DNA from 3 places in the Methylobacterium sp. yr668 genome. Region 2 is predicted to be linked to each of the others. Evidence: predicted binding sites of a transcription regulator. Region 2 holds the regulator's gene; each other region holds the start of a gene.
What was found. The regulator PhoB, encoded in region 2, activates phosphate uptake and scavenging genes when phosphate is short. The targets are predictions, from matches to a motif close to TGTCATNNANCTGTCAT.
Positions count from the first base shown of each region.

Region 1: a site for PhoB is predicted at 866-882, ahead of ppk2 (polyphosphate kinase 2). Genes of this name have one in related genera too.
Region 3: a site for PhoB is predicted at 1,372-1,388, ahead of BM419_RS18135 (YdcH family protein). Genes of this name have one in related genera too.

Region 1 covers NZ_FOZY01000022.1:14,193-16,449, reverse strand. The annotation lists gene BM419_RS22635 (hypothetical protein) at 1-494, opposite strand, end outside; gene BM419_RS22630 (hypothetical protein) at 552-827, opposite strand; gene ppk2 (polyphosphate kinase 2) at 982-1,929, shown strand; gene BM419_RS22620 (hypothetical protein) at 2,008-2,256, shown strand.
Region 2 covers NZ_FOZY01000012.1:119,248-121,504, forward strand. The annotation lists gene BM419_RS16805 (protein-disulfide reductase DsbD family protein) at 1-555, shown strand, start outside; gene phoB (phosphate regulon transcriptional regulator PhoB) at 734-1,429, opposite strand; gene phoU (phosphate signaling complex protein PhoU) at 1,552-2,257, opposite strand, start outside.
Region 3 covers NZ_FOZY01000014.1:64,607-66,863, forward strand. The annotation lists gene BM419_RS18120 (5-(carboxyamino)imidazole ribonucleotide synthase) at 1-434, opposite strand, end outside; gene purE (5-(carboxyamino)imidazole ribonucleotide mutase) at 431-931, opposite strand; gene BM419_RS18130 (YdcH family protein) at 1,010-1,270, opposite strand; gene BM419_RS18135 (YdcH family protein) at 1,402-1,584, shown strand; gene BM419_RS18140 (propionyl-CoA synthetase) at 1,790-2,257, shown strand, end outside.

The DNA.
Region 1 (2,257 bases), on a different contig from region 2:
GTCAGCTCGATCGCCCGGATGACCCGGGACGCGTCGACGAGATCGTGCGTGCCGAAGCGCTCCTGCACGGCCAGCTTCGAGCGCTCCACGTGGTAGGGTGCCAGCGCCGCGTCAGAGGCGCCCCGGGGCAGGCTGACGGTCGTGCCCTGCGCGTCGATGACGAAGGCCTGCAGCCGGTCTCCGGCGCAGACGCCGCGCACGTAGCCGATGTCGTGGTAGAGGGCGGCCAGGATCATGTGCAGCCAGTCCTCGGGCGTGATGCCCTGCTGCAGGAAGCGGCCGCGGAGGATGTCCTGGGCGACCAGGGTGACGAGGGCCGTGTGGTCGCCGTCATGGTAGAGGGCGTCGCTCCCGACGATCCGCTCGATCGTCAGGCGCGCCGCGGCCTCGATGATCTCGGCGTAGCGCGGCTCCCGGCTGCCGAAGGTCCGCTGGTAGGTCAGGGCCAGGTGCTCGCCGAGGGCGTCGGCGAGCATCTTGGTCGCGTCGAACATGGGATCCTCGCCGTCAGCTGCGTCGGGCGGCGCCGCGCCCGGCCGGGTCGATGGAGATCACGCGGATCGCCCCCCGCGATCGACGAGCCGCTCCTCGAGATAGGCCGCCGCGTCCGCGTAGAGTTCGTAGCGGCGCAGCAGCACCGCCCGCTTCTCGGCCTTCGTCGCCGCGTCGAGCTTGGCGCGGGCCCTGTCGGCGCGGGCGCGCAGCTTCCCGGCGAGCTTCTCGAAGGCGGCATCGATGCGCGCGCCGACCTTCTCGCCCTCGGCGCGCGCCGGATCGGGGTCGTCCTGCCGGCGCTTCGGCCCGGCCCTCTTCGCTTCTCCAGCCATGACGCATCTCCGGTCGCCCCGATCGGTGGCGGAACCGTATGACGGAACGATCACGGGCGCGACATGGGATCGGCCGCCGCGGGCGCGGCGCTTTCTCAGGCGTGTCACGGAACGCTGCTCTAGGTCGGCCCCGCGACGCGCAGGAGAACCGGCGATGCGGCCCGACGACAGCTCTGCCCCGGATGCCACCTTGAATGCCACCTCGGATGCCACCCTGGAGGGGATCCGGCGTGACCTCGCCGACAGCTACGACGAGGAGCTGGAACTCGGGCTCGAGGAGGATCGCCTCGACCGGCTCGCGGCCGAGCTCGGCGGCGCGCCGCCCGATCATCTCGACCGCAAGGTCTATTTCCGCGCGCTGCTCCGGCTGCAGCACGAGCTGGTCCGGCTCCAGGACTGGGTGCAGGATCGGAAACTGCGCGTGGTCGTGCTGTTCGAGGGCCGCGACTCGGCCGGCAAGGGCGGCGTGATCAAGCGGATCACCCAGCGCCTCAATCCCCGCGTCTGCCGCGTCGCCGCCTTGCCTGCCCCGAGCGAGCGCGAGCGGACGCAATGGTATTTCCAGCGCTACGTCTCCCATCTGCCCGCCGGCGGCGAGATCGTGCTGTTCGACCGCTCCTGGTACAACCGCGCCGGCGTCGAGCGGGTCATGGGCTTCTGCACCGAGGCGGAGGTCGAGGAGTTCTTCCGGTCGGTCCCCGAATTCGAGCGCATGCTGGTGCGCTCCGGCATCGTCCTGGTAAAATACTGGTTCTCGATCACCGATGCCGAGCAGGAATTCCGCTTCCGGATGCGGATCCACGATCCGCTCAAGCAGTGGAAGCTGTCGCCCATGGACGTCGAGTCGCGGCGCCGCTGGGAGGACTACACCCGGGCCAAGGAGGACATGCTGGCGCGGACCCATATCCCCGAGGCGCCCTGGTGGGTGGTCGAGGCGGTCGACAAGCGACGGGCCCGCCTGAACTGTATCAGCCACCTGCTCGACCAGATCCCCTATGGCAGCGTGGAGCACCCGGCGGTCCACTTGCCCGAGCGCCTGCGGCACGCGGACTACGTGCGCGGCCCGGTCCCCGCCGCGATGATCGTTCCGGCCGCGTTCTGATCGCGGCGCGGAGACGGCGCGGGAGTCGTGATCCTGTCGCGGTGGCGCGGCTATAGCGCCGCCATGGCGAAGCGCCCCATGACTCTCGACCTGTTCACGACCCTGGATATCGTCGATGACGACGTCTCGGCCGTCGTCGACGCCTATCTGGCCGATCCCACGCCCGGTTCGGTGGCGTTCGGGGACGGCTTCCGCATCGACCCCGCGGCCGCGGTGGCCTCGCATCCCTTCGCCCGGACGCTGATCGATCAGCCCTGGGCCGATGCCGGGCTGCGCCGGGCCGCCATCCGCGCCGCCATCCTGCTGGCGGAGCCGGAGCGGGTCTGAC
Region 2 (2,257 bases):
GCGCTGATCGGCCTCGTCCTCGTGGGCTTCGCCGCCTGGGCCTGGGAGCACGGCCGCGCCGCCCCGCCGCGGGCCGGCCGGGTCGCGCAGGCCGCCGCGGCGCTGGCGCTGATCGCCGTCGGGGCCCTCGCCGTCACCCTGCCCCGGGACCGCGCCGCGCCGGCCGCGCAGGCCGCCGCCGACGGGATCGAGCCGTTCACGCAGGCGCGCCTCGACGCCCTGGTCGACGCGCACCGCCCCGTCTTCGTGGACATGACCGCCGCGTGGTGCATCACCTGCGCGGTCAACGAGGCGACCTCGCTCAACACGAAGGCCGTGCGGGCCGCGATGGCCGAGCGCGGCGTGACCTACATGAAGGGCGACTGGACCAACCAGAACCCCGAGATCACCCGCCTCCTGGAGAAGCACGGGCGCAGCGGCGTCCCGCTCTACCTGCTCTATACCGGGACGGGAGAGCCCCAGGTGCTGCCGCAGATCCTCACCGAAGGGACGGTCCTGGCGGCGCTGGAGGCGGTGCCGGCCGCCTCGGGCCGGAGCGCGGCGCTGGCGCGCTGAGTCCCTGGAGGCCGGGACGCGTGAATCTTCGCGGGCCCGTCCCATCGTCTTTGCGAGCGGAGCGAAGCAACCCAGCAGCGCCGCGCGCACCGGCGTCCCGCCGCCCTGGGTCGCTCGCTCCGCTCGCGATGACGGTGCGCCGGAGCGGTGAGGCGCTCCGACAGCCCTTCGAGCCGCCTCAGGCCTCCAGCGAGAAGGTCTCGTCGAAGGCGTAGCCCGAGCCCCGGACCGTGCGGATCGGGTCGGTCTGGCGCGGGCCGTTCAGCGCCTTGCGCAGCCGCCCGACATGGACGTCGACGGTGCGCTCGTCGATGTAGACGTCGTGGCCCCACACCCCGTCCAGGAGCTGCTCGCGGGAGAAGACCCGGCCCGGCGCCAGCATCAGGAATTCCAGGAGCCGGAACTCCGTGGGGCCCAGATGCAGCTCCTCGCCGCCGCGGCGGACGCGGTGGCCGGTGCGGTCGAGTTCCAGGTCGCCCGCCGCCAGCCGGTCCGAGACGTGGGCGGGCTTGGCCCGGCGCAGGAGCGCGCGGATCCGGGCGAGCAGCTCCGGGACCGAGAACGGCTTGACGATGTAGTCGTCGGCGCCCGTGCCGAGCCCGCGGACGCGGTCGCCCTCCTCGCCGCGGGCGGTGAGCATGATCACCGGCAGGCGCTCGGTCTCCCGGCGCGCCCGGATCCGGCGGCACAGCTCGATCCCCGAGAGGCCGGGCAGCATCCAGTCGAGCAGGACGAGGTCCGGGATCCGCTCCGCCAGGAGCAGCTCGGCGTCGTCGCCGCGCGCTGCCGAATCCACCAGGAAGCCCTCGGCCTCCAGGTTGTAGCGGAGCAGCGTGCTCAGGGCCTCCTCGTCCTCGACGATCAGGACTTGCATGCTCACGTTCGAAGACTCGTTCTGCGGGCGGTCCCCGGATGGTGCAGGAGGCGCCGCCCCGCCTCAACCCGCACGGAGAGTGACCCCGGCCGCGCCCACAGGAAGGCGCCGGGGTCGGCGCCTCACGGCGCCTGCACGCCGTCCACGGTCGCGTAGTTCGACGCGTCGTTCTTCGGCCGGTCACCCGCCAGCGTCTCGCCCGTGGCGAGGTAGTGGATCGTCTCGGCGATGTTGGTGGTGTGGTCGCCGATGCGCTCGACGTTCTTCGCGCAGAACAGGAGATGCGTGCAGAACGAGATGTTGCGCGGATCCTCCATCATGTAGGTCAGGAGCTCGCGGAACAGGGAATTGTACAGGGCGTCGATCTCGCCGTCGCGCTCCCAGACGTCGTGGGCCGCCTGGACGTCGCGGCTCCCGTAGGCGTCGAGCACGTCCTTCAGCTGACCCTCGGCGAGGTCGCTCATGTGGCGCACGCCGAGCACGATCTTCTGGGCCGGCGCCTGGTCGGAGATCGCCACTACGCGCTTGGCGACGTTCTTGGCGAGGTCGCCGATCCGCTCCAGATCGCCGGAGACGCGGATCGCCGAGATGGTCTCGCGCAGGTCGATCGCCAGGGGCTGGCGCCGGGCGATCAGCAGCACGGCGCGCTCCTCGATGTCCCGCTGCAGCGCGTCGAGGCGCTTGTCGGCGAGGATCACCGCCTGGGCGAGCGTGTCGTCCCGGCGCACGAGGGCGTCGGTCGCCTCCGCGGTCATCTTCTCGGCGACGCCGCCCATCTCCGAGATCGAGCGACGCAGGTTCTCCAGGTCGGTGTCGTAGGAGGTGACG
Region 3 (2,257 bases), on a different contig from region 2:
GCCGGCAGGCCGATCACCTCGATCGCCCGGTCGAGGTCGTCGGGCGTGTCCACCGCCCGGAACGGCGCCGTCGGAATGCCCAGGCCGTTGATGAACTCCTTCTCGGAGAGCCGGTCCTGCGTGGTCGAGAGCGCGCGCGCGTTCGGGTGCAGGGCGGCGTGCCGGGCGAGGACGTCGGCGGTGGCGTGCGGGATGTTCTCGAACTCGTAGGTCACGACGTCGACGCCGCGGGCGAAATCCGCCAGCGCCGAGGCGTCGTCGTAGGCCGCGCAGGTGGTCCGGGCGGCCACGTCGAAGGCGGGGCTGTCCGCGTCGGGCGCGTAGACATGCGCCTTGAGGCCGTAATCGGCCGCCGCGAGCGCGATCATGCGCCCGAGCTGGCCCCCACCGACGATGCCGAGGATGGAGCCGGGGCCGAGGATCTTGTCCGTCACGCGTTCTCTTCCGTCACCGGCCGTTCGGCCACCGAGGCGCTCTGGGCCGCGCGCCACGCCTCCAGGCGCTCCGCCAAGTCCGGGTCGGTCAGCGCCAGGACGGCGGCGGCGAGCAGGGCCGCGTTCACCGCCCCGGCCCGGCCGATCGCCAGGGTCCCCACCGGGATGCCGGCCGGCATCTGGACGATGGAGAGCAGGCTGTCCTGGCCGGAGAGGGCCTTCGACTCCACCGGCACGCCGAAGACCGGCAGGCGGGTCATCGCGGCCGCCATGCCGGGCAGGTGCGCGGCGCCGCCCGCACCGGCGATCACCACCTTGAGGCCAGCTGCGACCGCGCCCTTGGCGAAGGCGACGAGCCGGTCCGGCGTGCGGTGGGCCGACACGATGCGCGCGTCGTACGGTACGCCGAGCGCGTCGAGCGTCTCGGCGGCATGACGCATGGTCGCCCAGTCGGACTGGCTGCCCATGATGATCGCGACCGGAGGAGGCGACGCCATCGTTGATCCCGGCAAAAGAGGGCGCTTACAGGCGGCGCGGGCCCGCGGCAAGGCGGGGCCGGAGGGCGTCCACCGGCATCAGGCGATGATGTCCGGCGTGAGCGCGTCCTCGATGTGATAGATGCGGTCGCGCAGCGTGAGCTTGCGCTTCTTCAGGCGCTGGATCTGGAGCTGGTCCCCGGCGACGCTGCGCTCCAGCGCCTCGATGGCGCTGTCGAGATCCCGGTGCTCCTCGCGCAGCCGCGCCAGTTCGCCCAGGAGGTCCGACTGCGCACCCTCACCCGCCTCGTCCGCCATCGTCACCTGAGAACCCGAAGACCGTTCGTCGCCCGAGAGCATGCGTCACGCTCCGGCGCCGGACAAGGCGGCGCGGTAAGCAATCATCAGACTTAGCAGCAGAAAACGCTTCGACAGGTCCGGCATCCTGTGCCAATCTCGTTGTGTCGAAACGATGACAGGAGATTCGACTCATGTCGCTGCAGACGCATCTGAACCAACTCGCCCGGAAGCACGAAGCCCTCGAGCGCGAGATTCAGGAAGCGATCCACAGACCTTCGGCGAACGACCTCCACATCGCCGAGCTGAAGCGACGGAAACTCCTCCTCAAGGACGAGATCAACAAGCTTCAGGCGGGCAACGACACGTTGCACTGACGCCTGAGACGTCCAATCCGATAGCGAATTCACGCTGACGACCGCCGCATCGGGAGCCCCGGTGCGGCGGTTTTCTCATGGGGGGCACCGAGCCGCGGCCGTCACGCCCGTGGCCACTCCCTCCCGTGGCCACTCCCGTGCGCGCGAGAATGGGCTACTCTGCGACCCGCCGCCGGAGAGCGGTCCGCGAGGAAACGCCCAACCGATGACGAGAGCCAGCCTGCCGGGCCGCTACCCGGAGATCTACGAATCGGCCTGCCGCGACCCCGAGGCGTTCTGGCTCGGTGCGGCGCGGGCCCTCGACTGGGCGCGGGCGCCGGAGCGGGCCTTCGCGCCGGATTCCGGCCCCTACGGACGCTGGTTCCCGGACGGCACCCTGAACGCCTGCCACAACGCGGTGGACCGCCACGCGGACGGGGCCCGGGCGGATCAGGTGGCGATCCGCTACGACTCGCCCGTGACCGGGACCAAGCGCAGCATCACCTACCGGGCGCTGCGCGACGAGGTGGCGGTGCTGGCCGCCGTGCTGGCCGACCTCGGCGTCGGCAAGGGCGACCGGGTGATCCTGTACATGCCGATGGTGCCCGAGGCGCTGTTCGGCATGCTGGCCTGCGCCCGGCTCGGCGCGGTTCACTCGGTGGTGTTCGGCGGCTTCGCGGCCAACGAGCTGGCG